Regions from separate parts of the Thermobispora bispora DSM 43833 genome, predicted to be linked through region 2. Evidence: riboswitches for the same ligand, from Rfam matches in the RefSeq annotation. Region 2 holds a riboswitch; each other region holds the start of a gene.
What was found. A riboswitch is a leader RNA that binds a small molecule or an ion and turns the genes downstream of it on or off. The one in region 2 is predicted to bind cobalamin.
Positions count from the first base shown of each region.

Region 1 (9,870 bases), 1.2 Mb from region 2:
CGCTCTCGGTGACCCGTCAGCTTTCCGTGGTCTGATCGATCAAGCCACTTCGCCGGTGCCGAGCACTCCGGGGACGGCGACGGTCTGCTCGACGAGCATCGCGGCCACATCGGGCACGTGGAGCCTCTGCCAGTACGCGGCCCGCTGCCGCGCGGTCCCCGAACCGCGACGCCGGAGCCTCCTGAGCGCGGGCGCGACGATCGCCCAGTCCCCGCTCTCCTCCAGGCTCGGCCGTACGTGATCCACCAAGCGCCGGACGAGGTGCCACGCCGGGACGCGGCGGTTGGTGAACAGGTCCATGGCCTCGCCCTCCAGGCCGTCCCGGGCCGAGAGCCAGCAGGCGGCGCGCAGCAGGGTGTGATCGATCTGCGGGGCGGGCACGCCGGCCCGCACGTCACGCAACGCGGTCGCCGCCAGCGCCCGCACCAGACCGGCGAACATGGCGGTCTCCTCAACCGTCGCGCAGACGTCGGCGGTGCGGAACTCCAGGGTCGGCAGGTGGTGGGAGAGCCGGACGAGCCAGTAGATCATGCCGTGGTCCATGGCCGCGCCGCTGGTGAGCAGGCCCGCCACCAGGCGGTCGTAGTGCTCGGCGGAGTCGAAGTACGGCGGCGGCTCCGCGGTGGGCCAGCGCGACATGAGGATCGCGCGCCAGCTCGCGTACCCGGTGTCCCCGCCGTCGCTGATCGGGGAGTTGGCGGTGATCGCCTGCAGCACGGGCAGCCAGGGCCGGACGTGGTTGCTGACCTGGATGGCCTCCTCCCGGTCGGGGATCCCGATGTGGACGTGGCAGCCGCACACGCCCTGGCCGCGCATCACGGCCCGGAACTCGTCGTACATCGCCCGGTACCGCCGGCCGTTCACCAGCGGCGGGATGTCGGCGTTGCCGCATAACGCGGTCCCGCAGGCGGCGAGCCTGACCCCGGCGCGCCCGGCCGCCGCCGCGGCGGTCGTCCGGATCTCCAGCAGGTCGCGCTGCAGCCGGGTGAGGTCGGTGTGCACGGCGCTGTTCGCCTCGAGCTGGAACCGGGCCATCTCGAAGACGACCCGCGAGGCCGCCGGGCCCTCCAGCTGGTCGCGGACCGCCTCGGCCGCGGGCACGACGCTCCCGGAGGCGGGATCCAGGAGCAGGAACTCCTCCTCCACGCCGATGGTGAGCGGCTGCGATAACGCCGTTTCCGTCGTACCGGTGAGGTAAAGGTCGCGGGTGAATGCCTCTGACGTCAACTCTTTCATCCGGTCTCGCCGATCAACATTTGGCCAACCCACAGTGTGACAAAAGAAGAATCTCTCCGGCAATATCGGCAATCGCGATTCATCTCGACCGGCGGTGCACGTGCATGCGACATCACCACTTCTCCAGAAACACGGTTTCACCTCTGGCGGCCGCAAGCGCCTCCCATGGCGGCGATCCAGGAGCCCCCCAAGCGCCCACGTCCCGGGGCTTTGGCCATGATTTCGCAGGTCAGCGCCCGGATGCGCCGGCACGCGAGATTGGGCTCGCCCAGCCCATATCCACGGCGCGATTAACAATTCGTGAAATCCCGTAACGGTCGGCCAAAATCTCGTGAAACATTCGGCAACCCAGCCCCGCCCATCAATCTGATACCGAGCCGTGGGCCACACCGGTGAACAGAAGGACGGCGCGCCCGTGTCCCGCACCGCCCGCCGCCCGCGTACGGCATGCCCGGGTACGGCACCGCCACGATGACACGCGGAACGGCGGGGTCTTTCGCGGTGCGGCCGGGCCGGGAAACCGGCGCACGGAATTTCGTTGCACCAAGGGCCTGGCGAATGGCGGCCGGAGAATGACCCCAAGGGATCCCGGCGGAAAATGAGCCGCCGGGCTGGGGTAGCCACCGCCGTTGCCCGGCCGGCGGCGTGAGCCCGGAACATCCCAGGTTCCCGGCCCACAGGTGCCGGATCACGGCACCAGGGTCACGAGTGCCGGACCGGGGCACCGGGGTCATGGCCCCTCGTGGAGCGTCCGGGCCCACTGGGCCCGGCGGGTGGCCGGGTCGAGCAGGACGCAGTCGCCGCACTTGCCCGCGCCGGGGATGCGGTAGTAGAGGCAGCAGCTCGTCCGGGTGAAGAACGGCCGGCCCGGCGCGGGCTCGGTGAAGTGGCCCGTGCCGCGCAGGTGCCCGAGACCGAGGAGCCGGGCACCGAGGGTCAGGGCGTCGGCGGCGTGCTCAGGACGGGCGCGGGCCAGCGCCTGGACGGCACCGCCCAGCGCGGAGGCGGCGTTGCCCCACAACAGCCGCGGCGCGAGCTTGACCTGGCTGAGGACCAGGCCGGCCAGCCGCTCGAGCAGGACGGAGACCGACCGGTAGAGGGGTTCGGCGGCCTGGTCCGGGCCGGAGACCGGCCGGCCCGCGGGCGCGGGCAGCCGCAACGGCAGCGGACCACCCGGGACGTCCTGCACCTCCACGGCGTCGGCCGTCCAGTCCAGAAGCACGCGGTGGACGACGGCCGCGCCGAGCACGGGCGACCAAAGCCGGGCCGCGATGCCGAGGTGGAGCACGGAGGCGGCGACCCTGCGCTCGGCGGTGCCGAGCCGGTCGCAGGCGGCGGAGATGCGCGCGCCGAACGCGGCGGAATCCGCGAGCAGCCGGGAGAGCGGCCGCCACGGGCCGGGCGGGGCGCCGGCACCGTGCAGGTGGAAGTAGCCGCCGATCGCGGACACGTCGGCGATCACGTCATCGAGGTCGCGCTCGGTCATCTCCCTCTCCGGGCCGTCTCATGGATCTGCTCGCCCCGCCGATCCGGCTCCCGGCCTGGTGCGCGGTGCCCACCCGGCGCACCCTGCCGGGCATGCCCGCCCCGCCGGCATGGCTCACCCTCCCGGTCCGCCGCACCCTGCCGGGCGCGGTCCCGCGCCCACGCGGTGAGGGCCTCGATGTCCGGGAAGCGGTGCCGCTCACCGCGGTGCTCGGCAAGGTAGCCGCCCTCGGTGACGGTGATCTCCAGGTCCGCGGGACCGCTCGCCACGGCCCGCCAGGAGTAGCGGGCCAGGGCCCGCTCCAGCAGGTACCGGTGCGGGTCGCCCGCGGTGACACGCACGGTCCCGGTCGCCCGGGGCCGCGGGACGAACACCCCGGCGGCGGGGTCGAAGGCCAGGTCGTCGCCGTCGAAGACGGCGCTGAGCGAGCCGTCGATGGTGAGCCGCTCGGGGGTGCCGGTGCGCAGCCGCCCGTCCGAGCCGATCAGCCAGACGTGGTCGGCGATGCGCAGGGCGAGCTCCAGGTCGTGGGTGGAGGCGATGACGGTGAGGGAGCGTTCCCGGGCCAGGCGGCGCAGCAGCCCCATGACGGTGACCCGCGAGCCGACGTCGAGGAACGCGGTCGGCTCGTCGAGGACGATCGCGGTGGGCTCCTGGGCCAGGGCCCGGGCGACCATGACGCGCTGGCGCTCCCCGTCGGACAGCTCGGTCGCCTGCCGGTCGGCGAGGTGGAGCGCGCCGGCCGACTCCAGCGCCCAGGCGACCGCGGCCTCGTCGGCCTCGGTGAGACGGCCGGTGAAGCCGGTGTGCTGGTAGCGGCCCAGCCCGGCCACCTCCCAGGCGGTGAGCAGCGGCGGCAGGTCGCGCTCGGTGAGCACGACGGCGAGGCGGCGGGCGCGTTCCGCCGCGGTCAGCGCCCTGATGTCGGTCCCGTCCAGGAGGACCGTGCCCGCGAGCGGCGGCTGCAGTCCGGTGAGGGTCCGCAGCAGGGTGGACTTCCCCGCCCCGTTCGGGCCGATGAGCACGGTCAGGTCGCCTGGGGCGGCCGCGGCGTTGAGCCCGGTCAGCACCCGGTGCTCGGGCCGGCCGCGGCGGGCGGGGTAGCCCACGGCGAGGTCGTGGAGCGCGAATCCGGTGGTACGTCCGGTCATACGGCGACTCCGATCCGGGCGGCGCGGCTGCGGAGCAGCACGGTGATGACCACGGGGGTGCCGATCAGGGTGGTGATGGCGTTGAGCGGCAGGACGGCGCCAGCCCCGGGCGCCTGGGTCGCCACACAGCACAGCAGTGCCGTACCGGAGCCGAGCAGCATGACCGTGGGCATGAGCACGCGGTGGTCGGCGGTGCCGATCAGCAGCCGCGCGATGTGCGGTACGGCCATGCCGAGGAAGGCGATCGGGCCGCAGCAGGCGGTGACCGCCCCGGCGAGCACCGAGGCGACCAGGATGGTGACGGTGCGGGTGCGGCGCACGTTGACGCCCATGGTCCGGGCGTACCGCTCGCCCAGGAGCAGGGCGTTCAAGGGCTTCACCCCGGCCAGCGCGGCGGCGAGCGCCCCGGCGCAGACGGGCACGAAGACCGCCAGGTCGTCCCAGGTGGTACCGGCGAACGAGCCCAGTCCCCAGGCGAGGTACTGCTGGGCGAGCCGGGGGTCGGTGTAGGTCAGCATCAGGCTGATCAGCGAGACCGTGGCCGCGCCGATCAGCACCCCGATGACCAGGAGGGTGGAGAGCGAGCGGACCCGCCGCGAGAGCAACAGGACGAGCACGAGCACCGCCGCCGCGCCCGCGGTGGCGGCGAGCACGATCCCGATCCGCCCGAACCCCGCCACGCCCGCGGTGAACATCCCGCCCGCGCCGCCCACACCGGTGACGACCAGTGCGACGCCCAGGCTCGCGCCGGAGCTCACGCCGAGGATGTACGGCTCGGCGAGCGGATTGCGGAACAGCGTCTGCATCTGCAGGCCGGCCGCGCCGAGCGCGGCGCCGGCCACGAGCGCGGTGACCGCCCGGGGCAGCCGGACGGTCCACACGATCGTCTCGACGCCGGGGTCTCCGTCGCGGGCCAGGGCCGCGGCCACCGCGCCGAGCGGCAGCGGGGTCGAGCCGACCGTGACGGCGAGCCCGAGGCCCGCCACGGTGAGGACGGCCAGGGCGATGAGCACGCCCGCCCGGCGGCGGGCGGCCCCGGCCCGGGTGTCCAGCGGGCCGTTCACTTGGTGAGCCGCCGGTAGAACGTGAACTCGTGACCGGGGGCCAGCTCGGGGTGGAGGATCGCGATCAGGTCGGCGAGGATGAGATCGGGCCGGGCCACCCCGCGCTCGTAGTAGTCGTTGCCGCCGCCGGGGCCGAGCACCTTGTTGGCGGACCACACGTTCCCGTCCTGGACCGCGGTGAGCTTCGCGTACCGCGGGTCGGCCTGCTCCACATCGGCGAGGGTCCGCCACGTGTTCTCGATGACCAGCCACGTCGGGGCGTGCCCGGCCTTGGCGAGGACCGTCTCCAGGTCGAGGGAGATGCTGCCGGTCCCCTCGGTGCCGGCCCAGGCGTAGGTCCCGCCCGCGTCCTTCAGCAGGGTGGCGGCGTAGCTGCCGCCGGCGGGCATGTACCACTGGCCGGAGTACATCGTGCCGAGCAGGACGGTGGCGGGCTTGACCCCCTTGGCCTTCTCGGCCAGCGCGGTGTACTCGCGCTCGACCTTGCCGAAGATCTCGGCGGCCTTCGCCTCGGTCCCGGTGAGCGCGGCGAAGAACTTGATCCATTCGGCGCGGCCCAGCGGGGTGGACTCCAGCCACTCGGCGTTCTCCAGGATCTTGATCCCGGCGTCGCGCAGCGGGCCGTACGCCTGCTTCTCCATGCCGTCGCCGACCAGCACGTCGGGCCGGGCGCCGATCACCTTCTCGATGTCGATCTCCTCACCGGAGGCGTACTCGATGATCGAGCCGGACCGGACCCGCTGCCACACCTCCGGTGAGGTGACGTACCGGACGGTGGGAATGCCCTTCAGCAGGTCGAGCGCGCCGAGGTCGGCGAGGAACGGCAGGTGCGTGGTGGAGGCGGCGAAGAGCGACCGCACCGGTACCTCGACCATGACCGCGCCGGCGAGGTCTCCGGTCGGCCGGGGCGCGGGCGTCCCGCACCGCACCAGCACGTACTTCTCGGGCTTCGCCCCCGGAGAGGGTTGCTTGACGGTGATGACCTGGTAGTTCTTCGCGTAGGTGATCGTGAAGTTCGTCGCGTGCCTCAGCGTCTGCTTCACCGGGAAGTAGTCGGTGTTCGCGTCGTAGTGCGACACGCACCGGCCGGTGTCCGTGGACGCGGCGACCGGGTCGCCGGAACGCTCCGAGCCGCACGCGGCCAGGCCGACGAGCAGGGATACCGCAAAGGACAGGACGAACGTCTTACGAGGGGAACGCATCGTTCTTCTCCCGGGGGTGACGTGCCCGGCGCTCCGCGACACCGGACACGGGACGAAGGGACGGTGATCCCCCGGAGAGAAATGATCTTGGAAAGCGTGAACCGCACGCCGAAGGCCGCGTGCCGCGCGCAGGCGCGCACCGTGAAGCCCAAGGCCGCGACATGGCCGCCACCATCCTCTCTCGGGGAGATCCGCCCCGATTTCCGCGAGGAGGCGAACAGGTGAGTCTCCTGGCTGACGGCTCAAGCGCCTCCCCCGGCCTTCCCACCCGTGTCGGGCAGTGGCGTATTCGGGATCGGCTCGCCGATCACAGTGGCGGGACCGCACCGGATTCACACCGGTTTCCTCGGCCCTGCTCGCCTTTGCGCCTATGATGCCACGCCGTTCTTGCGCCGGGTGGGCGGCCGCGCGCGGCGGGACGGGGACGGCCGGCCGGTCCTGGGCGCTCGGCCGGCGGCCGGGCACGCCGTCCGGATGGGCAGACCGCCCGGAAGGCGGGCGCGCAACGCCTGCGGCTCTTGTGACGCGCCACCGGTTCTCGCCGGTGCGGAGACGGGTCGCCATGCGCCCGCGGCCGGTGGGACGGCCGTGCTCTTCCCGGCCGTCGCGCTCCCTCACCCGGGTCGCGGGATGGCGCCGGGCGGAACCTCGCGCACGCCCGGCCGGCGCGTCGAGCCCGCAGACAGGCGACCGGCACCCGTGATTTCCGGGCACGGTCAATAAATAAGGGGTACGGCCGACGAAACCGGCGAGCGGCGTGCAGCCGTGCGCACGGATTGACCCTCGTTATCGTCCCGATCGCGTAAACCGGGTTCGCCGGGCGCACCGCCTGACATAGTGTGTGGTCGCGGAATGTTCCGCGACCACAGATGTGCTTCCAGCATTCACCTGAGGTATGCCCATGACGCGGCGGCGACCGCGATCAGAAGGCAGAGGCGAATGGTCCGGGGGGTGCTGTCCACAACATCCCGGACCATTCGTGCCACCTCGGCGATCCACGAGCCGAACTCCGGGTCACGGACTTCCTGACGGCGTCCCCCGCGTCCGCGGGGCCTCACGGTGGTTATGGCGGCCCCCTTTTTCCATCGCTGCGCTCAGCTCAATAACGCTCCCGGTTCTCACCTGCCGGCCTGATTCCGCGCCATGGCGCGGCGCGGAACCCGGAACCGATATGCCGATCTGGCGGGGGATTATTTCGGCCCGGGGCTTCATGGTCACAGGTGCCCGTCACATACGCAATGTATTCCGGCACGGATTCTTCGATCCCTACGAAGAGTGACCGCCGAATCACAGCATGCTATGGCAATTGATTCTGATATGTTCCAATAAGGGCGTTTTATTGTCTGAAATGTCCGCTGGCTCTTTCCGAAGATTTTGCCGGGCACGCGACACGCCGTCATCGTCCCGCGCGGGGATCACCGCGCCGGTCCACCGGCCGGGCCGTACTCGAAGGCTCACGGCCGGGCCGTACCCGGAGCCGCCGCCGCGCCCACCAGGCCGGAAAGCCGCGCCGTACGCCAGCTCGAGGGCCGCCGTACGCCGGGCCGGGAGCCGGGCGGTACGCCGGGCCGGGACGGACGGGTCAGGACCGCCCGGCGGACGCGCGGGCGATGAGCACGCCGGCCACGATCAGCGCCGCGCCGAAGACGAGGAAGCCGATGTCATAGCCGAGCTGATGGGGGCCCGGGCGGACGTGGTGCACCCCGAGGATCTGGTGGTCGACCAGGCCTTCGACCACGTTGAACAACCCCCACCCGGTGATCATCCAGCCGAACAGCTCCCCGAGGCGGTGCGGCGCGGCCCGGGAGAGCATCGCGACGCCGGCGATCACCAGGACGAGGCACAGCGCGTGGAACGCGCCGTCCCCGATCATGTTGAGCCGCAGGTCGTCCGGGTACCAGCCGCTGAGCATGTGGTGCCAGCCCAGCAGCTGGTGCAGCACGATGCCGTCGATGAAGCCGCCGATGCCGAGGCCGAGCACCAGTCCGGCGGGGCGCACGGATGCCATGACGAGTCGTAATCATATCAATACATTCCGTGAGCGCCGCGCATTCACACGCCATCGGCGCCGCCGACCGCCGTGATCATGCACCGGGCTCCGCCCGTCCGCCGCCCGCGCCGGTCCTGTCCGCCGCCGGGCCCGGCCCGCCGCGGCTCTCCGGGCCGCGGGCCGGAGGGGTCAGCCGCAGAGGTCCCGGGCGAGGTGGTCGATCCGCCACATCACCGACTCCACCAGCTCGTCGGTGATCGGGGCCCCGGAGCGGACCTCGGGCAGGTCCCGCCGGTGGACGATCACCAGCCTGCGGTGCCGCTCGTCGATGTCGCGTTCGCCGAGCACCACGCAATCACCCCGGACGAACACGACGGCCGCGTCCGGATCGGCCGACTCCAGGAGCTGCCGGACGCAGTCCGGCTCCACCAACGCCACGCTCGGCACCGGTCCTCCTTTCCGGTACGGCACGGCCGGGAAGCCTCCGGCTACAGCAGGCGGCTCCCGACGCCGGTCACAAGCCGCTTGATGCGCTCCACCCCGCCCTCCGGGCTGAGCGGCGGTGTCTCCATGCCCGCACGGCCGCGCAGGCCGTCGAGCACCTCGCGGAGCGCCTCGGTGGCGCTGTACCGAGGGCGCCACCCCAGCTCGGTCCGGGCCCGGGTGGTGTCCATGATCGGCAGCCGCAGCAGCAGATCGACCATGCCCGGCGCTGCCGGGATCAGCCGGGCCTGCCAGCCGGCCGCCACCGCGCCCCGGACCAGCCAAGCGGGCACCCGGACGCGCCGCGCTCGGAGCATTTCGGCGAGCACGTCACCGTCGATCACCGGGTCGGCGGCGATGTTGAACGCCCCGGAGACCGGCCGGCGCAGCACGAGCCGGTAGGCCTCGGCGGCGTCCGCGGTGTGCACCAGCTGGAACCGCATGCCGGGTATGTCCGGTACGATCAAGCCGGGCCGTACCACGCGCTGGGGCATGAGCGGTCCGGCGAACAGCCGCCACTGCTCGGTCGCCGACTCCCGCTTGACGATGAAGGCGGGGCGCATGCGCACCACGCGGATGCCGGGGTGCTCCCGCTCGAAGGAGTCGAGCAGCCGCTCGACGTACGCCTTCTCCCGGGAGTACGCCGCGCCCGGCCAGCCGTGCGTCGGCCAGCTCTCGTCGATGGCCCGGTCCTGTGGCCCGGGTGAGTAGGCGCCGACGGAAGAGGCGCAGATGAGCGTGGAGACACCGGCCTCCGCGGCGGCCCGGAAGACCCGTGTGCTGCCGATCACGTTGGTCTGCCAGGTGGCCGCCGGGTCGTGCGTCGGGCCGAAGATCCACGCCAGGTGCACCACCGCGTCCGCGCCCGAGAACATCGGCACGAGGTCGGCCGTGCGCACGTCGCCCGTGCGCCACTCGACCTTCGCGGGACGCCAGCTCGGCTCCCGCCGCGCGACGCCGACGATCGAGGTGACCTCGGGGTCGCATTCCAGGGCGGAGATGAGACTCGTTCCGACGTTCCCGGTCGCACCGACCACCACGATCCGCATATCTCACGGTTTCCCTCGAGGTACCGTCCCAAACGGGGCATTCGTCGTGTCACTCCTGGCGAACCAGGGAATGAAGTGGTGATGCGGGAAAGCGCTACCTAGGGGGACCAAGTTCTCAATCTGATTGGAGAGGCGGCACAGGCGCATGGCTCAGATCGTCGGCGGTGGACGGCCCGTCAATGACGCCGAACGGCGGGTCATCGCGCACC
Region 1 covers NC_014165.1:4,078,213-4,088,082, forward strand. Annotated here, with positions in the region: gene TBIS_RS17415 (STAS domain-containing protein) at 1-35, shown strand, start outside; gene TBIS_RS19365 (carboxylate-amine ligase) at 40-1,227, opposite strand; gene TBIS_RS17425 ((2Fe-2S)-binding protein) at 1,967-2,722, opposite strand; gene TBIS_RS17430 (ABC transporter ATP-binding protein) at 2,719-3,873, opposite strand; gene TBIS_RS17435 (FecCD family ABC transporter permease) at 3,870-4,937, opposite strand; gene TBIS_RS19620 (ABC transporter substrate-binding protein) at 4,934-6,139, opposite strand; cobalamin riboswitch at 6,343-6,510, opposite strand; gene TBIS_RS17445 (DUF2243 domain-containing protein) at 7,722-8,147, opposite strand; gene TBIS_RS17450 (hypothetical protein) at 8,319-8,576, opposite strand; gene TBIS_RS17455 (NAD-dependent epimerase/dehydratase family protein) at 8,618-9,661, opposite strand; gene mads6 (methylation-associated defense system protein kinase MAD6) at 9,807-9,870, shown strand, end outside.
Region 1: it holds a riboswitch for cobalamin, as region 2 does, so the genes downstream of both, TBIS_RS19620 (ABC transporter substrate-binding protein) here and cobN (cobaltochelatase subunit CobN) in region 2, are expected to answer to the same signal.

Region 2 (9,870 bases):
TGACGCTGCAGCCCACCACCCCGTGGTGGCGCGGCCTGCTGACGCCGCTGCCCGACGAGGTCACCGCGGAGTGGCCGGGGCGTACCTTCGCGGTGGTCGAGCTGCTGGTCCGGGCGCCGTGGCGGCGGCGGCACGTGGCCGAGCGCATCCACGACCTGCTGCTCGCCGGGCGGACCGAGGAGCGGGCGACGCTGACCGTGCTCCCGGCCGCGGCGCCCGCGCTCGCCGCGTACCGGAAGTGGGGGTGGCGCAAGGTGGCGGAGAAGCGGAACCCGCTGCCCGGGGCGCCGGTGTTCGCGGTGATGCTGCGCGACCTGGCCGCCCCGGCCGGGCGGGGTGGTCAGGGGTAGCGGCGCGGGGTGTAGACGGTGCCCCGCGTGGTGACGCGGGTGGTCGACGAGCCGATGATGAGCAGGCAGCGCATGTCGACCGTGGCCGGGTCGAGGGCGGCGAGCGTGGTCACCGTCAGGCTCTCCTCCGGGCCGCCGACGTCGCGGCCGATCACCACCGGGGTGTCCGGGGAGCGGTGTTCCAGCAGCAGGTCGCGGGCGGCCGGGAGCTGCCAGGTGCGGTGGCGGGAGGCCGGGTTGTAGATGGCGATCACCAGGTCGGCGCGGGCGGCGGCGGTGAGCCGCTCGGCGATCACCTCCCACGGCTTGAGCAGGTCGGACAGGGACAGCACGCAGAAGTCGTGGCCGAGCGGGGCGCCCGCACGGGCGGCCACGGCCTGGGCGGCGGTGATGCCGGGCACGACGCGGACCGGCACGTCCGGGTAGTCCTCGGCGGCCTCGAGCACCGCGCTCGCCATCGCGAACACGCCCGGGTCGCCGGAGGAGACCACCGCGACCCGCCTGCCCTCGCGGGCGAGCTCGAGCGCGTGCCGGGCGCGTTCGGCCTCGACCCGGTTGCCGGTGGGGTGGCGGCGCTGCCGCGGGTTCGGCGGCACCCGGTCGAGGTACGGCCCGTAGCCGACGAGGTCGGTGGCGCTCGCCAGCGCCTCCTGCGCCTCGGGGGTGAGCCAGGGCCGCCCGGCTGGGCCGAGGCCGACCACGACCACCTCGGGCGCCACCGCGGGCCGCGGCGGCTCGGGCGGGACCGCGCCCCCGCCGGGCCCGGCGAGCAGCGCGAGCGAGAAGTACGGCACGCCGTCCGGGTCGACCTCCCGCAGCGGGGCCACCCGCTCGCCGGCCATCGTGGCCCGCTCCACGTACCAGGCGTCGTCGAGCCGCCCGGCCGCGGCGAACGCGTCCCGCACCTTCTCGAAGGTGCGGCCCAGCTTGAGCACGGCCGCGGCGTCGCTGCGCCGCAGCCGGTCGGCGAGCTCGCCGGCGGGCAGCGTGCCGGGCAGCACGGTGAGGATCTCGTCGCGCTCCACCAGCGGCCGCCCCAGCACCGCGGCCGCGGCCGACACCGAGGTGACCCCGGGCACCACGGTGGCCGGGTAGCGGTGCGCGAGCCGCTTGTGCAGGTGCATGTAGGAGCCGTAGAAGAGCGGGTCGCCCTCGCACAGCACGACCACGGTGCGGCCCGCGTCGAGGTGGGCGGCGAGCCGGGCGGTGCACTCGGCGTAGAAGTCCTCGAGCGCGCCCTGGTAGCCGCCGGGGTGAGTGGTGGTCTCGGTGGTGACCGGGTACAGCAGCGGCTCCTCGATCTGCCCCGCCCGCAGGTACGGCTCCGCGATCGAGCGGGCGATGCTGCGGCCGTGCCGGGCCGCGTGGTAGGCGATCACGTCGGCCTCGCCGATCAGCCGCGCGGCCTTCACCGTGATCAGCTCGGGGTCGCCGGGGCCGAGGCCGACTCCGTACAGACGTCCGGTCATGGTGCTCACCTGGGGTCCTTGCTGCCTGGGGCGGGGGAAACGAGGGACAAAAGGGAAGCAGCGGCTCAGCGGCCGGTGGCGTCCTCGAGGTCGCCCTCGGTCTCGAGGTAGACCCGGCGCACGCCCTCGAGGATCCCGGCGTCCGGGTTCGCCCACATGCCGCGCTCGGCCGCCTCGAGCAGCCGCTCGGCGATGCCGTGCAGCGCCCACGGGTTCGACTTGGCCAGGAACGCCCGGTTCTCCGGGTCGAGCACGTAGGCCGCGGCGATCCGGTCGTACATCCAGTCGGCGACCACCCCGGTGGTGGCGTCGTAGCCGAACAGGTAGTCGACGGTGGCGGCGAGCTCGAACGCGCCCTTGTAGCCGTGCGCGCGCATCGCCGCGAGCCAGCGCGGGTTCACCACCCGGGCGCGGAAGATCCGCGCGGTCTCCTCGGCGAGGGTGCGGGTGCGCACCGCGTCCGGCCGGGTGGTGTCGCCGAGGTACGCCGCGGGGGAGCGGCCGGTGAGCGCGCGCACCGCGGCGACCATGCCGCCGTGGTACTGGAAGTAGTCGTCGGAGTCGGCGATGTCGTGCTCGCGCACGTCGACGTTCTTCACCGCGACCGCGATCCTGCGGTACGCGTTCTCCATGTCCGCCCGGGCGGGCACCCCGTCGAGGTCGCGACCGTAGGCGTGGCCGCCCCACACCGCGTACACCTCGGCGAGGTCGGCGTCGTCCCGCCAGTTGCGGCTGTCGATCAGCGGCAGCAGCCCGGCCCCGTACGCGCCCGGCGCCGGGCCGAAGATCCGCAGCGTGGCCCGCCGCCGGTCGCCCCGGTCGTCGGCCCGCACGTGCGCGCGCACGTAGTTGTCCTCGTCCGGCTCGTCGAGCTCGGCCACGAGCCGGACCGCGTCGTCGAGCATCGCCACCACGTGCGGGAACGCGTCCCGGAAGAACCCGCTGATCCGCATGGTGACGTCGATCCGCGGCCGGCCCAGCTCGGCGAGCGGGATCGGCTCCAGCCCGATCACCCGGCGGGACGCCTCGTCCCACTCCGGCCGCACCCCGAGCAGCGCGAGCACCTCGGCCACGTCGTCCCCGGCGGTGCGCATTGCGCTCGTGCCCCACATCGACAGCCCGACCGAGCGCGGCCAGGTGCCGTGCTCGGCCCGGTACCGCTCGAGCAGCGACCGCGCCATCGCCTGCCCGGTCTCCCAGGCGAGCCGGCTCGGCACCGCCCGCGGGTCCACGGCGTAGAAGTTGCGGCCGGTCGGCAGCACGTTCACCAGCCCGCGCAGCGGCGACCCGCTCGGCCCGGCCGGAACGTAGCCGCCGTCGAGCGCGTGCAGCACGTTGTCGATCTCGTCGGTGGTACGGCGCAGCCGGGGCACCACCTCGGTCGCGGCGAAGGCGAGAATCCTGGCCACGGTCTCCCGGCGGTCGGCGTCGGCGTCCGGCAGCAGCGCCGCGGCGACCTGGGGCGCGGCGGCCGCGTCCCAGCCGCGCTCCTCCATCGCCTCGACCAGGGCGCGGGCGGTCGCCTCGGCCGCGTCCACCTCGGCCCGGCCCGCCGTACCGTCCTCGGCGAGGCCGAGCGCCTCGCGCAGGCCGGGCAGCGCGCGGCGGCCCGCCCACATCTGGCGGGCGCGCAGGATCGCGAGCACGAGGTTCACCCGGTCGGCGCCCTCCGGGGCCCGGCCGAGCACGTGCAGGCCGTCCCGGATCTGCGCGTCCTTCACCTCGCACAGCCAGCCGTCGACCTGCAGCAGGAACTCGTCGAACTCGGCGTCGTGCGGCCGGTCCGCCACCCCGAGGTCGTGGTCGAGCCGGGCCGCCCGGATCAGCGTCCAGATCTGCGCGCGGACCGCGGGCAGCTTCGCCGGGTCCAGCGCGGCGACCGTGGCGTGCTCGTCGAGCAGCTGCTCCAGCCGGGCGATGTCGCCGTAGGTCTCGGCGCGGGCCATCGGCGGCACGAGGTGGTCGACGAGCACCGCGTGCGCCCGCCGCTTCGCCTGGGTGCCCTCGCCGGGGTCGTTGACGAGGAACGGGTAGATCAGCGGCAGGTCGCCGAGTGCGGCGTCGGGGGCGCACGAGGCGGAGAGCGCGGCCGACTTGCCCGGCAGCCACTCGAGGTTGCCGTGCTTGCCCAGGTGCACGATCGCGTGCGCGCCGAACTCGTCGGCGATCCACCGGTACGCGGCGAGGTAGTGGTGGCTCGGCGGCAGCTCGGGGTCGTGGTAGATCGCGATCGGGTTCTCGCCGAAGCCGCGCGGCGGCTGCACCATCACCACGACGTTCCCGGCGCGCAGCGCGGCGAGCACGATGTCGCCCTCGTGCACGAACAGCTCGCCCGGCGGCGGCCCCCAGTGCCGCTCGACCGCCTCGCGCAGGTCGGCGGGGAGGGTGGCGAACCAGCGGGCGTAGGCCGCGCCGGAGATCCGCACCGGGTTGCCCGCGAGGTGCTCCTCGGTGAGCCAGTCCGGGTCCTGGCCGCCCGCGGCGATCAGCGCGTGCATGAGCGCGTCCCCGTCCTGCTCGGCCACCCCGGGGAGGCCGTCGCCGAGGTCGTAGCCCGCCGCGGCGAGGGCGGCGAGCAGCCGTACCGCGCTCGCCGGGGTGTCGAGGCCGACCGCGTTGCCGAGCCGGGCGTGCTTGGTCGGGTAGGCCGACAGCATCACCACGACCCGCCGCTCCGCGGGCGGGGTACGACGGAGCAGGCCGTGCCGTACCGCGATGCCCGCCACCCGGGCGGCGCGCTCCGGGTCGGGCACGTAGCGCGGCAGGCCGTCGGCGTCGAACTCCTTGAACGAGAACGGCACCGTGATGATCCGCCCGTCGAACTCGGGGATCGCCACCTGCGCGGCCGCGTCGAGCGGGGAGAGGCCGTCGTCGCTCTCCTCCCAGGCGCGGCGGCTCGTGGTGAGGCACAGCGCCTGCAGGATCGGCACGTTAAGCTCGGCGAGCGCGCCGACGTCCCAGGCCTCGTCGTCGCCACCCGCCCCCGCCAGCGCGGGCCGGGTGCCGCCCGCGGCGAGCACGGTCACCACGAGCACGTCGGCCGCGCGCAGCGCCTCGATCAGGCCGGGCTCGGCGGCCCGCAGCGACGAGCAGTACACCGGCAGCGGCCGCCCGCCCGCCTCCTCGATCGCCCGACACAGCGCCTCGACGAACGCGGTGTTCCCGGCCACGTGGTGGGCCCGGTAGTAGAGCACCCCGACCACCGGGCCGTCGACGTCGCGGGCCTCGCGCTCGAGCACGCCCCAGGCGGGGGTGGGCTGCGGGGGCGCGAAGCCGTACCCGGTGAGCAGGAGCGTGTCGCACAGGAACGCGTGCAGCTCGGCGAGGTTGGCCGGCCCGCCGTAGGCGAGGTACGCGTGCGCCTCGGCGCACACCCCGCCGCTCACCGTGGACAGCTCCATCAGCTCCGCGTCGGGCACCTGCTCGCCGCCGAGCACCACCACCGGCCGCGGCCCGGCGAGCAGCGCATCGAGGCCCTCCTCCCAGGCCCGCCGACCGCCGAGCAGGCGTACGACGACGAGGTCGGTGCCGTCGAGCAGGTCGGGCAGATCGTCCACGGAGAGCCGTGCGGGGTTGCCGAGCCGGTAGGGCTTGCCGCTCGCCCGGGCGCTGAGCAGATCCGTGTCCGACGTGGACAGCAGCAGAACAACGGGCACGCCGCAATACCTCCCTCGGGGTCCTCGCCCCGTGTCGCGGGGTGTCACGACGGCCGGAGTCTCCTGGCTCCCGGATCGACGCTCGCCCCGGCCTTCCCACCCGGACGGGCAGTGGCCATCGCTGGGGTTCGCTCCCCGGTGACAGTGGCGGGACCGCGCCGGATTCGCACCGGCTTCCTCCGTACCGCCGCCTGCCCTTAGCCTACGACGGCAAGATCCGGCGTTACCATCCATCTCGTGCCCAAGCCCGACGCTCCCGGACGAACCCGCCCCGACGCCTGTCCGGGGGCGCTGCAGGTGCACGAGGCCGCCGACGGGCCGCTCGCCCGGGTCCGGCTGCCCGGCGGCCTGATCCGGGCCGACCAGCTGCGGGTGCTCGCCGACTGCGCGGCGACCCTCGGCAACGGCGTCATCGAGCTCACCTCGCGCGGGAACGTGCAGGTCCGCGGCCTGTCCGGGACGGTCCCGGGCGGGGGATCGGCGGCCGAGGCGTTCGCCGCGCGCATCGCCGCCGCGGGCCTGCTGCCGTCGGCCACGCACGAGCGGGTGCGCAACATCGTGGCCTCCCCGTTCGGGGAGGCGGACCTGGTGGACGCGCTCGACCGCGAGCTGTGCGCGCGCCCGGGGCTGGCCCGGCTGCCCGGGCGGTTCCTGTTCTCGATCGGGGATCTGGGGCTGGATGCGGACGTCACCTACGCCGCGGGCCGGTTGCTGCTCGCCGGGCGGGACGCCGGGCTGGCGGTGCCGCCGGAGCGGGCCGTGCCGACGATGCTCGACGCGGCCGAGGCGTTCCTGCGGCTGCGGACCACGGAGTGGCGGATCGCCGAGCTCGCCGACGGCCCGGCGCGGATCGCCGCCGCGCTCGGCGGCACGGCCGGGGAGGTACGGCAGGCACCGCCGCAGCCGCGCGAGCCGGGCGTGGTGGCGCAGCCGTCGGGCGGGCTCGCCGTACAGGCCCTCGTGCCGCTGGGGCGGCTCACCCCGGAGCAGGCGCACGCGATCGCCGGCCTCGCCGCCGAGGTGCGGTTCACGCCGTGGCGCACGGTCGTGGTCCGCGACGTGGCCGACCCGGAGGCGGTACGGCACGGCCTCGTGGCGGCCGGGCTCGTCACCGACCCGCGGTCGCCGTGGGTGGGGGTGACCGCGTGCACCGGGCTGCCCGGCTGCGCCCGGGCGCTCGCCGACGTGCGCGCGGACGCGGCCGCGTGGGTGCGCGCCCGGACGGCGCCCGCCGAGGTGCCGGTGCACTGGTCCGGGTGTGAGCGCCGCTGCGGGCTGCCGCGCGGCCGGGTGCGGCAGATGGTGGCGACCGCCACCGGTTACCGGGAGGAGGGGCCGTGACCGGGTACGCCGGGCCGCCGTTCGACTACATCAGGGACGGCGCCGAGATCTACCGGCGGTCGTTCGCCACCATCCGGGCCGAGGTGGACCTGGACGGCCTGCCACCCGAGGTGGCCCAGGTCGCGGTGCGGATGATCCACGCGTGCGGGATGACCGACCTCGTCCGGGACCTGGCCTGGTCGCCGCAGGTGGTGACCCGGGCGCGGGCCGCGCTGCGGGCGGGCGCGCCGGTGCTGTGCGACGCCGAGATGGTCGCCTCCGGCATCACCCGGCGGCGGCTGCCCGCGGGCAACGAGGTGGTCTGCACGCTCAACGACCCGCGGGTGCCCGAGCTCGCCGAGCGCCTCGGCACCACCCGGAGCGCGGCCGCGCTGGAGCTGTGGCGGGACCGGCTGGCGGGCTCGGTGGTCGCGATCGGCAACGCGCCGACCGCGCTGTTCCGGCTGCTCGAGCTGGTGGCCGAAGGAGCGGGCCGGCCAGCGGCGGTGCTCGGCATCCCGGTGGGCTTCGTCGGCGCGGCCGAGTCGAAGCTTGCCCTCGTCCATAGTGGCCTCGACTACCTGGTGGTGCACGGCCGCCGCGGTGGCAGCGCGCTCGCCGCCGCGGCCGTCAACGCCATCGCCTGCGAACGCGAGTGAGCCGCGCGGTACGGCGCGGCGTCGGTCGGTGAGGCGGGGTACCTGGTCACCGCTCAGCGGCCCGCCACGGGCGGTTGAAACTTTCTCGTCGCAGTGGGCGGTAATCGGTGCGCCGCGGGCGGGGCGGCGTGCCGGTGGGCGATACCGGCACAGGAGGCGGTGGGCGGCATTTTCCGATCAGTCCGCGATGTGGGCGAGATCGGGAATGTGGGCGGCCGCGATCCGGGGCCGCGCCGGAGGCTGGAGCAGGAACACCTTCCGGTCGAGCCGTTCCATGTCGCCGCCTCGCCCGTAGACCAGGCCCGCACAGAAGTCCACGAGCGGCCTGGCCACGTCGTCGGGGAGGTGCGAGACGTCCATGACGACCGCGGTGCCGCTGCGGAAGCAGTGCCCCACGTAGAAGGCGTCGTTGTAGTCCTTGGGCCGCAGCTTCTTGATCACGGGTGGGTCTTTCGTGTCGTGGTGGTCACCTGGGATACGGTCCCCGGCGCGAGGGCACCGGGGATTCGACGTACGCCGCGCATGCGGCATGTCCTGCGTCACCGACCCTGGGTCAGGTCTTCGCAGGCCTATACGAGCCGTGCGGCTCCATGCCGGCCCGCCCGGTGGTACCTGACACGGCAGTGGTGGAGATGGTAGCGAGAACGCTTCACATTGGTGGGCAAATCAGATCTTTATCCCCGTCACTCCGGTAACTGAATCCGTTTCGTTTCCATTGGCCGATTGATCGGTGACCGACGGCCCGGCCGCCCCGCCGGAATCGGCGTACCTCCCCGGCCCACATCGGGCCTCCGGCTGCGACGGCCGTCGCCGAAGCCGCCCTTGCCGAGCCGGGACTCGCGGCCGACGAGCGCACCTGCTCGCGCGGAGTTCGCTACGGCTTACAGGGGCGCGCGCTCGGCGGACATTCGCGGTCGTGACGGTACGAACCCTTGGCTCGCGATGGCCACGCCGCGACCTCGCCCGTTCCGAACGGCAATGCCGGTGGCCGCTGCGTGGCTCGCCGTCAGGACGGGCGACGAGCCCGCGCGGAGCGCCACCGGTACTTCGCAGCGGCGGCGACCAAGCGGTGCGCCAGGATCGGCTTCCCGGCCCAGTGCAGATGCAGGTAGGTGGCGGTGAGGCGGGCGTCGCCGAAGCCGTCGGCGCCGCCGTCCCAGCACAGCAGCGGGTCGGGCACCCGGTCGACCACGGTGCGGTGGAACTCGTGGCCGCGCAGCCGCTCGCCCGCCCGGGTGAGCAGCGAGTCGCGGCGGGCCACCGCCTCCCGGTAGCCGAGCGTGAGCCGGTCGGTCATCCGCGCCGCGGCCGGGATGCGGCCGCACATGCGCCGCCCGTCGAGCTCCCGGCACAGGTAGAGCAGCCCGGCGCACTCGGCGGCGATCGGCCCGCCGAACGCGGCCAGCGCCGCGCGCAGCCGCTCGTTCGCCGCGAGCCGGTCCGCGTACACCTCGGGGAAGCCGCCGCCGAGCACGACCGCGGCCGTGCCCTCGGGCAGCGCCTCGTCCCGGAGCGGGTCGAAGGCCGCGACCTCGGCCCCGGCGGCGCGCAGCAGCTCCACGTGCTCGGCGTAGCCGAAGGTGAACGCGGGCCCGCCCGCCACCGCCACCACCGTGCCGGAGCGCCGGTACGGCTCGCCCCGCCCGCCCGCGGCGCGGGCGAGCGCCTCCGCCGGATCCCACGCGGCCGCGCCGAGCGGCGGCGCGGCGCGGGCGAGCCGGACGATCGCCTCGAGGTCGCAGCAGCGGGCCACCAGCTCGCCCATGCGCCGCACCGCGTCGACCGCGGGCGCGCCGCGCTCGGCCGCGGGGACCAGGCCGAGGTGCCGGGACGGGGTGGCCACTGCCTCGTCGCGGCGGATCGCGCCCAGCACCGGGTAGCCCGCGAGCGCCTCCCGGCACAGCTCCTCGTGCCGGTCCGACCCGATCCGGTTGAGGATCACCCCGCCGAGCCGTACCCGCGGGTCGAAGGTGGCGAAGCCGTGCACCAGCGCGGCGACCGAGCGGCCCGCCCGGGAGGCGTCGACGACGAGCACGACCGGGGCGTCGAGCAGCCGGGCCACGTGCGCGGTCGAGGCGAAGTCCCGGCCGGCGTGCCCGTCGAACAGCCCCATCACGCCCTCGACCACCGCGACGTCGCAGCCGCGCGCGCCGTGCCGGAACAGCGGCCCGACCAGGTCCTCGCCCACCAAGAAGGGGTCGAGGTTGCGGCCCGGCCGCCCGGTGGCGACCGCGTGGTAGCCGGGGTCGATGTAGTCGGGGCCCACCTTGTGCGGCGACACCCGCAGGCCGCGCGCGTGCAGCGCGGCCATGAGCCCGGTCGCCACCGTGGTCTTGCCCGCCCCGGACGACGGCGCGGCGATCACCAGCCGGGGCACGGCGGCGTCGGTACGGCGGGCCGCCCCGGCGGCCGCGGG
Region 2 covers NC_014165.1:2,914,393-2,924,262, reverse strand. Annotated here, with positions in the region: gene TBIS_RS12370 (GNAT family N-acetyltransferase) at 1-350, shown strand, start outside; gene TBIS_RS12365 (precorrin-2 C(20)-methyltransferase) at 341-1,819, opposite strand; gene cobN (cobaltochelatase subunit CobN) at 1,885-5,475, opposite strand; cobalamin riboswitch at 5,533-5,654, opposite strand; gene TBIS_RS12355 (nitrate/sulfite reductase) at 5,713-6,816, shown strand; gene TBIS_RS12350 (precorrin-8X methylmutase) at 6,813-7,454, shown strand; gene TBIS_RS12345 (cell division protein SepF) at 7,632-7,895, opposite strand; gene TBIS_RS12340 (cobyrinic acid a,c-diamide synthase CobB) at 8,461-9,822, opposite strand.

Region 3 (9,870 bases), 1.5 Mb from region 2:
CAGGGTCCGGATCAGCGCGTCGTGGAGGAAGTCCCAGTCGGCGAGGTCGGTCTCGGCGAAGGACGGGGCCCCGCGCCACCCGCCGACGAGGTGGACGACCCCGTCGACCCGCCCGTGCTCGTCCGCGATCCGGTTCGCCAGCCCCTGTACGGCCGGCCGGTCGAGCAGATCGAGCGCGAGGCACCCGTGGGCGCCGGACCTGTCGACCGCGATCACCGTGTCGCCGAGGTCGGTGAACCGGCGTACCACGGCCTGCCCGGCCGCGCCGCCCGCTCCGGTGACCAGGATCACTCTGCTCATCGTTCGCCTCGCTGCCCGTCGTCCGACCGGAACCCGTGGCTTCCGCCACGCGGTGAGCTTACGCCCTGCCGCCGCGGTGGCCGCCCGGCACCCCGCCCGCGCCGGAGCGGGGCCGCGGCCCGGCCTACCCGCCCATCCGGCGCCGCCAGTCGCGGGCGCCGTCGAGCACCGCCCGGTGCACGGCGCGGGCGATCCGCGCGCCCCAGGTGGAGCGGGGGCCGCCGAACGGCTCGGCGGGCCCGTGCTCGCGGACCGCGACGCAGACCGCGTCCGAGGCGGTCCCCGTGCACGGGAACCCGGCCTCGAGCAGCGCCTGCGTCTTCGCCTCGGTCACGGTCATGACCGCGTTCACCAGCGCGGCGTCGGAGAACGCCACCGGGACGGCCACGATGATGTTGATCGTGCCCGGCCGGAGCGCGGCCTGCCCCGCCCCGCCGCCCGCGGCGGCGGGGCGCGGCCCCTCCCCCGGCGCGCCGGGCCCCGCCGGAGCAGCGGCGGGCGGCTCCGCCGCCCAGGTGGGGTGCCCCAGGCCGACCGTGGCGACCGCCGCGCACCCCGCGTCCTCCGCGACGGTGTGGCGGTCGACCACGGCGGCGGTGAGCATCCCCACCCCGGGGCCGTCCGGGCTCAGCTCCCGCAGGTGGTCCACCGGGTCCATCCGGGCGTAGTCCTTGCTCACCTGGGCGTTCAGTACCCACTCCCGGCGGCCGATCCCGCCGCCGAGCACGGCCGACGAGATCATCCGCCAGCCGGGCCCGAACCGCCACAGCAGCATGCCCATCCGCATGCCGTCCTCGATCCGGTGGGTGAGCGAGAGCCGGCCGATCACTGCGCCTCTGGCCGGACCAGGAACACCATGGGCCTGCCGTCGGCGCCGGTCTCCACCCGGATCTGGGCGCCGAAGTGCCGGGTGAGGAGCGGCTCGGTGAGCACCCGCCCGGGTGGGCCGGCGGCGACCGCCCGGCCTCCGGCGAGCAGCACGAGCGAGTCCGCGTACTGCCCGGCGAGGCTCAGGTCGTGCAGGGTGGTCACCACGGTCAGCCGGTCGGTGACGCGCAACCGGTCGATGAGCTCGAGCACCTGCTGCTGGTGGCCGAGGTCGAGCGCGGTGGTCGGCTCGTCGAGGAGCAGCACGGGGGCCTGCTGGGCGAGGGCGCGGGCGAGCACGACCCGCTGCCGCTCCCCGCCGGAGAGCTCGCCGAGCGGGCGGGAGGCGAAGCCGGTCAGGCCGAGGCGCTCGAGCACCGACTCGGTCACCTCTTTGTCCGGCGCGCTCTCCCGGCCGAGGTAGGGGATGTACGGCGTCCGGCCGAGCAGGGCGTACTCGTACACGGTCATGTCGGGCGGCAGGGCGGGGCTCTGCGGCGCGTAGGCGATCAGGCGGGCCCGCTGCCGGTGGCGCAGCCGGTCGACGGGGGTCCCGGCCACCCGGACCTCGCCGGTCCGGCCGATCAGCCCGGCGATCGCCTTGAGCAGGGTGGACTTGCCGGCGCCGTTCGGGCCGATGATCGCGAGCCAGCCGCCGGACGGGGCGGAGAGCCCGACGTCGGTGAGCACCGGCCGGCCGCCGAGACGCACGCTCAGGCCGCGCACCTCCACCCCGGCCGGCCCGGTGAGGACCGGTGGTGCGGCCGTGCTCATACGCCCTCCCGCTTGGTCGCCCGGAGGACGGCGATGAAGAACGGCGCGCCGACGAACGCGGTGACCACGCCGATCGGCAGCTCGGCCGGGGCGAGCGCGAGCCGCGCCACCAGGTCGGCGAGGACGAGGAAGGCCGCGCCGCCGAGCAGCGAGAGCGGGAGCACGGTCCGGTACGACCAGCCGGCGAGGCGGCGCACCGCGTGCGGGACCACGGTCCCGACGAACCCGATGAGCCCGCTCACCGCGACGGCCGACGCGGTCGCGAGCGACGCGGCGAGCAGCACGGCCACGCGGGTGCGCCCGGCGTGCAGGCCGAGGCTGGTGGCCTCCTCGTCGCCGACGGAGAGCACGTCCAGGAGCCGCCCGTGCAGCAGGAGCACCGCGCTGGAGAGCACGGCGTACGGCGCGATCATCCGGAGCTGGTCCCAGCCGCCGCCGACGCCCCCGAGGATCCAGGCGTAGATCCGCTGGAGCTCGTCCACCTTGAGCTGCTGCACGAACGCCTGGAGCGCGGTGAGGAACGAGGAGACGGCCACGCCGGCGAGGATGAGGGTGGCCGTGCCGCCGCCCCGCCCCGCCGTACGGCCGAGCGTGTAGCTGAGGAGCACCCCGCCGACCGCGCCGGCGAAGGCCGCCGCCGGGACGGTGAGCCCGCCGCCGCGGGTGAACACCACGGCGAGGGTCACGGTGAGCCCCGCCCCGGCGGCCGCGCCGAGCAGGTACGGGTCGGCGAGGGGGTTGCGGAACACCCCCTGGTAGCCGGCGCCGGCGATGGCGAGCAGCCCGCCGACCATGGCGACGAGCAGCACCCGGGGCACCCTGAGCTCGAAGAGCAGCCCCTGCTCGACCGGGGTCAGGCCCGAGTCGACCGTGACGAACGGCAGCAGGTCGAGCAGGGCGAGCGCGATGCCCCGGGGCGGGATGCCGGCCGCCCCGGCCGTCACGCCCAGGGCGAGGCTGGCGACCAGGGCGGCCGAGACGAGCAGGAGCGGCCGGCTCCGCGACCGCGTCGTCATGGGCGGCCTCAGCCCGCGGCCTTCTGCACGGCCTCGCTCACGGCCCGGGCGAACTCCACCACCCGGGGACCCCAGCGCGAGGCGATGTCGTCATCGAGCTGGAAGACCCGCTTGTTCTTGATCGCGGAGAGCTTCGCCCAGCCGGGCCGCTTGGCGAGGGTCTCGGCGCTCTCGCCGCAGCACTTCACATCGGCGAGGAAGATCAGATCGGGGTCGGCCTCGGCGATGAACTCGGTGGACAGCCGCGGGTATCCGCCGGCCGCGTCGGGCGCCTTGTCGGCGATGTTCTCGAGCCCGAACATCGCGTAGATCTGCCCGAGGAACGTGTTCGACGTGATGGAGTAGGGCGTGTTGTCGAGCTCGTGGTAGTAGGTCAGGCCTGTGCCCTTGGGGGCCTTGGCGACCAGCTCGTCGATCCGCCGCTTGATGTCCGCCGCGACCTCGGCGGCCTTGGCGCCGTTCCCGGTCGCCGCGCCGAGGTCCATGATCTGGTCGTAGGTGTCGTCGAGCCGGTTGGCCGCGGGCTCCACGAGCACGGGGACGCCGACCTTGGTGAGGCCGTCGACCACGCCGTTGGCGTCGGTGGACGTCACGACCAGGTCTGGCTTGTAGGAGATGATCGCCTCGACGTTGGGCTTGAAGCCGGACAGGGACGTCCGGGGCGCCTCGGGCGGGTAGTCGGACTGCTCGTCCACGGCGACGACCTGGTCTCCCGCCCCGATGGCGAAGAGGATCTCCGTGGCGGTCGGGGAGAGCGAGACGATGCGCTCAGGCCGCCCGGCGATGGTCACCTGCCCGTTGCCGGCCTGAACGGTGACGGGGAAGGAACCTGCGGCTGAGCCGCTCGGAGTGGGGGTTTCGGGGGCGTTGCCCGCCGGCCGACCGCATCCGGCCAGGCCGAGGATCGCCAGCAGCACGCCCGCGATGGCCACGCGTACCGGCCTCACGAACTGGTCCTCCTGGGTCCGGGGGAAACGAGGACCCGCGAAAATCGACGGGTCACCCTTTTCCGCGAGGGTCTTGCCACGTCGACGCGGCGTGCAGGCGACCTGGCTCGTCCCCGGAGGGGGCATCACAGTTGCGGGACAGCGCCGGATTCCCACCGGACTTCGCTGCACGACGCGTTCCGGAGGCAACAGTACCAACCGGACGTACGCCGCGTCTTACCGGGCGTCCCGCCTTACGGGCCGGTGCGTCAGCCGGGGCGGGGCCGCGTTATGGGGATCCCTGCCCGGCCTGGCCGGTGCGCCCCGGGTCCTCGGGTACGCGGAACCGTGGTGCGGGCAGGTGGGATCCGATGCCGTGGAACGGGGATCGCGCCCACCGGTGCGGCCGGTGCCCGGCCGGGCCGGTCACCCGGGATCCCGTGCGCGATCAGGGCGGGTTCGTCGTCCGGATCGGCTACGGATCGGGAGGTGCGGAACGCCGTGGCCGGCCGGTCACTCGGCCACCGGGAGCGACGAGAACCGTGGAGAGGACACCTCCGGCGACCGGGCACGCGCATCGCGTGATCCGGTATCACGGGCCCCGAGGCGCGTGGGCGGGTCACCCGTGCCGGATCGGTGGCACACCACCCGGATCCGCCGGCTGCGAAGAGTGCGCGCCGGGTGCACGCGGCGTGCGTGCACGGGAAGGCTAGACCAGCAGGCTGTCGAACTGGCCGTCCTTGACCCCGAGCACGAGGGCGCGGATCTCCTCCTTCGTGTAGATCAGGGCCGGCCCGTCGGGGTCGCGCGAGTTCCGGACCGCCACGCTGCCGTCCGGCAGCTCGGCGAGCTCCACGCAGTTGCCCTGGGAGTTGCTGTAGGCGCTCTTCCGCCAGGTGACCCCCTTGAGGTCCTTGGCGGGCATACCGTTGTACGGCTTCATATCCGATCTCACTTGTCCAGGTCTTTGAGGTGCTGTTGGAGCCGCTCCACGGTGCCCCGCGGCGTGGCGCTCGCCACGCACAGTTGCTCCATCGCCCGCAGGTACGGGTCGACCTCCTCGGGCTTGTCCAGGTACAGGGCACCCCAGAGCTGTTCGACGTAGACGACGTCGGAGAGCTCGCGCTCCGGGAAGCGGAGGATGGTGAACGCGCCGCCCTCGGCCGTGTGCATCCCGTACTCGAAGGGCATCACCTGCAGGGTGATGTTGGGGAGCGCCGACACGTCGAGCAGGTGCTGGATCTGCTCGCGCATGACCTCCCGCCCTCCGATCCGCCTCATGAGCGCGGCCTCGTCGATGACGGCCCAGAGCCTCGGACCGTCGGGGCGCGTGAACCGCTCTTGCCGCTGCAATCGCATATGCACGCGCCGCTCGATCTCGTCGTCCGAAGCCTCCGGATTGCCGAGTTTGTACACCGTCCGGGCGTATTCGGCGGTCTGGAGCAGCCCGGGAATGAACTGCACCTCGTAGGTGCGGATCAGGCTCGCGGCCTCTTCTAAGCCGACATATGTGACAAACCAGTCCGGCAGCACATCGTTGTATTTGTGCCACCAGCCAGGCGCGTTCGCCTCCCGGACCATCTCCAGCAGACTGCGCCGTTCGGCGCCGTCGTGCACGCCGTAGAGGGTGAGCAGGTCTTCGACGTCACGCGTCTTGAACCCGACCCGGCCGAGCTCCATCCGGCTGATCTTGGACTCCGAGGCCCGTATGTGGAACCCGGCCTGCTCACGGGAGAGTCCGCGTGCTTCGCGCAGCCTCCGCAGGCTGGCCCCGAGCATGATGCGCCGAACGGTGGAAACGGAACCGGGCGGATCTATCGACACGTCCTTTTCCTCCGTTTATTGGACTGGCTTCAAGTCTGTCAAAGATCGCCCCCTTCGATCCAGGATGTTGGGAAGTAAGGTAGCGCTTCCCGCGGTCTCTTGCACGTGCATCCGCTCTTGCAGTCGCACGTTCGCATCGACCATGATGATCTCGTGCAGCCCGCGAACGTGACCCGTGGCCATGCGCGATCGCCGCTGCTCGACTGGTGGCCACCGATCGTCTGGTGGCCGGAGCCGGCCCGAGACCTGATCGAGCCCGGGTCACCGCCGGTCAGCGCCACCCTGGTCCTCTCCCCGATCGCCGAATCCGTCTGGTCCGCGCGGAACTTCGCGCTCGGCGCCCTCGCCGGCTGGGACATGACCGGGCTGGCCGACGGCATGGGGCTGGTCGTCTCCGAGCTGGTCACGAACGCGCTGCGGCACGGCCTCGCGCTCTGCGGCGGACCCCGGCGGGAGGTGATCCGGCTCGCCCTGGTCCGCCGGGGGCGGCTGGTCACCTGCGTCGTCTTCGACCCCGGGCCCGGGACGCCCGTGCTCCGGGATCCCTCCCCGTTCGAGCCCGGCGGGCTCGGCCTGCACATCGTGGAGTCGCTGAGCGTCCGCTGGGGGTGGTGCCCGGTGGCCCCGCGCGGCAAGGCGGTCTGGGCGGTGCTCGGCGGCTGACCGCCGACCGCCCGCCGGACGACGCGCCCCGGCACGCGCGCGACGCCCGATCCGCGGAAATGCCCGCGCCACCATGCGGCCATGTGCTGAGATCGGACGGTGACGCCCGCACGGCGCGGTGCGCGGCCCGCCCACGGTGGTCGCGCCGTCAACCCGGCGCCCGGCTCCCCTCGGCGCCCCGCGGCCCGGCATCGCCGCCCGCCTCGGCACCGCCCCGGGTACGGCGGGCGTGACGGTGCCTCCCGGCGGCTCCGGAGGGATCGACGATGCCCCATGACCTCCTCGGCTGGCTGACGACCCTCGGCGAGGACCGGCTCGCCCGCATCCTGGCCAACCGGCCGGACGCCATGGCGCCGCCGTGGCCCAGCGACCTCGGCGCCCTCGCCGCCCGGCTCACCGACGACCTCGCCGTCCTGGAGGTCATCCGGGACCTCCCGCTCCCCGCCCTCGAGCTGATCCAGGCCCGCCTCGCGCTGGACGGCCCGGCCGGCGAGGCGAGGCTCGCCGCCTTCACCGGGGTGCGCACCCGCGAGGTGCGGCGCTGGCTGCACCACCTCTACGACCGTGCGATCGCCTGGCCCGGCCCGGACGGCCGGATCGTCCTCGCCCCGGCCGTGGCGCGGTGGTGCCCGGCGCCGCTCGGCCTGGGCCGGCCGTTCGGCGCCTGCACCCGCGGGCTCGCCGCCGAGGACCTGCGCCGCGCCGGCCGGCTGCTCGGCCTGCCGGTCCGGGGCGGCCGGGACCGGCTCACCGCCCGGATCCGCGCGGTGCTCGGGGACCCCGACCGGCTCGGCCTCCTGCTCACCGGCGCGCCCGGCGGAACCCTGGAGCTGCTCGACGCCTTCGCCTGGGACGGCCCGGTGCGCACCCTGGACCGCGGGCGCCACCGGCGGCCCGGCACCCCGGAGCGGTGGGCGCTCGGCCCTCGCGTTGTCCGGGGCACGCCCCGCTCCGCTCCCCCGCCCCACCTGGCCGGGACCGGTGCCTCCTGGTCCTGGCCCGCGGGGACGTGGCGGAGATGCCCCGCGAGGTCGCGCTCGCCCTCCGCGGCCCCGGGCACCGCGCCCCGTTCACCCCGGATCCGCCGGACGCCGCGCTCACCAGGCCGATCCGGACGCGGTCGCGCACGGGATGCGCCGCGCCGCCGCGCTCCTCGTCGAGCGGGTGAGCGCGCTCCTCGGCCACCTGGACGCGAACCCGGTGCGGACGCTGCACCGCAGTGCTGCCCGGGCGGACGCGGCACGGCGGCTCGCCGCCGCGATCGGCTGCCCCGCCGGCGAGGCCCAGCTGATCGCCGAGGTGGCCGCCGAGGCCGGCCTCCTGTCTCCCGCCGGAGGCGCCGGTGCCCGGCGGGCCTGGCGCGCGGCCGGCGACCCGGTACGGCTGCGCCTCCTCCTGGCCGCCTGGTGGCGCATGGAGCGCTCACCGCTGAGCGGGCACGGCCACGCCGCCGGGGAGACCGTCGCCAGGGTCCGCCGGGCGATCTTCGCCGTGCTCGCCGGGGTCCCCGCGGGCCGGCGCTTCGCCTCGCTGCCCGAGCTCGTCCAGGCGGTCGGGTGGCGGGCGCCGCTCCTCGACCGGGAGCTCGTCGAGGGCCGAGGCCCGCACCAGCTCGGGGGCGTGCTCCGCGGCGGGCCGCGCGGGCGGGCTCTCGTGCCCGGTGGCGAGCGGGGCGAGCGCGCGGTCCAGCTCGGTCAGCGCACCGCCGGCGACGAGGCCGAGCACGCCGGCCTCGGCGAGGACCGCCGGGGCGAGCCCGGCGGCCCGGGCGGGCGCGTGCTGCGGCGGACGGCGGGGCCGGTGGGCGGCCGATCCACCCGCCCGGCGGCCGGGAGGCCGGGGAGGCGGCCGGGGATCCGCCGCGTGACGCGCGCGAGCTCGCGGCCCGCCTGGTGGGCGCCGCCTCCGCCGGCCACGGCGGGCGCACCTGGGCGGTGATCGGCCGGATGGCGCGCCGGTTGCCCGTGGCCCAGCAATCGCTCCTCGGCCGCGTGGTCGACCACGACGGCCGGGCCCGGATCACCCTCACCGACGGGATGACCGCGACGATCAGCCGCGGTGAGCTGCGGGGCGGGGATGCTCGGCGCCTGGTGCGAGGAGACGGGCGGCTACCGCGAGTTCCCGCTGGGCGAGATCGCCTCGGTGGCCGGCGTGCCGTGACGGAGGACCGGCGCACCCGCCTCCATCACCGCGCCTCCGTCATCCGTGCGCACGCCGCGCGGCGGCGAGCCCCGCGCCCGGCGAGGGCGCTGACGACCTGCCCGAACAGGCTGGGCGGCGTGCGCGCCGCGCCCGGCGGGGCCGGCGCGCGGGCGTGCGCGCCCTCAGGTCGGACGACGGTCCTGACGATCACCGCCGCGCGGCCTAGGTAAAGGATGATTTACCTCTAGTTTGTGCCTGTTTGTTCCTTTTGCCGGTTCTTTGCCTATACTCGTGCCCCATATCCCCCAAATCGTTACAAACAGCCCAAATCGCACCGCCGCCCTCGGCAGTGTTCCGGCTGCGCTCTGTCCCCACGGCCGCATGAGCGCTGATCAGGCATGCTCTGCGCCCGCCCACGGCGCCCGGCATCGCGGCGTGGGCCACCCGGGCGGCGCTCGCGCTCCCCCGCGCGAACGGTGCGACCGACCGAGAGAAATCGCATGATCAAGCGCGCCTGCCTGGCTCTCCCCCCGGCACTCGCCTGCACCGCGATCGTGATCGGTGCCGCGATGCAGCACGACGCGGGGAGCCGCAGGACCATGACGCAGGCCGCAGGCCTGGCCGTACCGTCGCCCGCGCACCGGACGCTCACCCCGCAGCCCGTCACTCCCCCGCCGGCGCCGCCGCGCCCCTCCGCCGCCGCGGCCTTCGCCGCCCCGAGCCCCGACACCCCGCCCGCCACCGCGACCACGCCGCCCCCCCACGGCTCAGCCCGGCCCGTCCTCCCCGTCCTCCGCGGCCACGGCCGCGCCGTCCCCCGAGCCCACGCCGGCCGCGAGCGCGGAGCGAGCCGCCTCCGCCACACCCGGGCCCGAATCCCCCTCCCCCTCGCCCACGCCCACCCGCACCGGCCCGAAACTGCCGTCCGGTATCGCCACGGCCACGTCGTTCTGGGACGCGCAGACCGCCTCCGGCAAGCCCATGCGCTACCAGACCATCGCCAGCCCGTACTGGCCCCTCGGCACCAAGGTGCGGATCACCTACCGGGGCAAGAGCGTGATCGGGTTCGTCGAGGACTTCGGGCCCGCCGAATGGGCCGTCGCCCAGCACCGCGTGCCGGCGATCCTCGACCTCTCGGAGCTGATGATGGCCGACCTCACCGGGGTGCGGTCGAACGTCGTGCTCGTCCGGTTCGAGGTGCTCGAGTGGGGGTCGGGCCGGGTCTTCCGCAGATCAGGCACCGGTCACGACCTCGCCATGGGACGCTCGTGAGCGCTTCCCCGCGATGACGGCTCCCGTGCGGGTCCGCGTAAACTTCGAGCGTGGCCGAGCCGAAGTTCGAGATCCAGATGCTCCAC
Region 3 covers NC_014165.1:1,390,755-1,400,624, reverse strand. Annotated here, with positions in the region: gene TBIS_RS06185 (SDR family NAD(P)-dependent oxidoreductase) at 1-300, opposite strand, end outside; gene TBIS_RS06180 (adenosylcobinamide amidohydrolase) at 425-1,129, opposite strand; gene TBIS_RS06175 (ABC transporter ATP-binding protein) at 1,126-1,941, opposite strand; gene TBIS_RS06170 (FecCD family ABC transporter permease) at 1,938-2,957, opposite strand; gene TBIS_RS06165 (ABC transporter substrate-binding protein) at 2,966-3,904, opposite strand; adenosylcobalamin (AdoCbl) riboswitch at 3,948-4,095, opposite strand; gene TBIS_RS06160 (DUF397 domain-containing protein) at 4,593-4,826, opposite strand; gene TBIS_RS06155 (helix-turn-helix domain-containing protein) at 4,835-5,662, opposite strand; gene TBIS_RS19745 (ATP-binding protein) at 5,861-6,370, shown strand; gene TBIS_RS06135 (hypothetical protein) at 7,502-8,308, shown strand; gene TBIS_RS06130 (hypothetical protein) at 9,280-9,495, opposite strand; gene TBIS_RS06125 (RlpA-like double-psi beta-barrel domain-containing protein) at 9,494-9,784, shown strand; gene TBIS_RS06120 (GroES family chaperonin) at 9,835-9,870, shown strand, end outside.
Region 3: it holds a riboswitch for cobalamin, as region 2 does, so the genes downstream of both, TBIS_RS06165 (ABC transporter substrate-binding protein) here and cobN (cobaltochelatase subunit CobN) in region 2, are expected to answer to the same signal.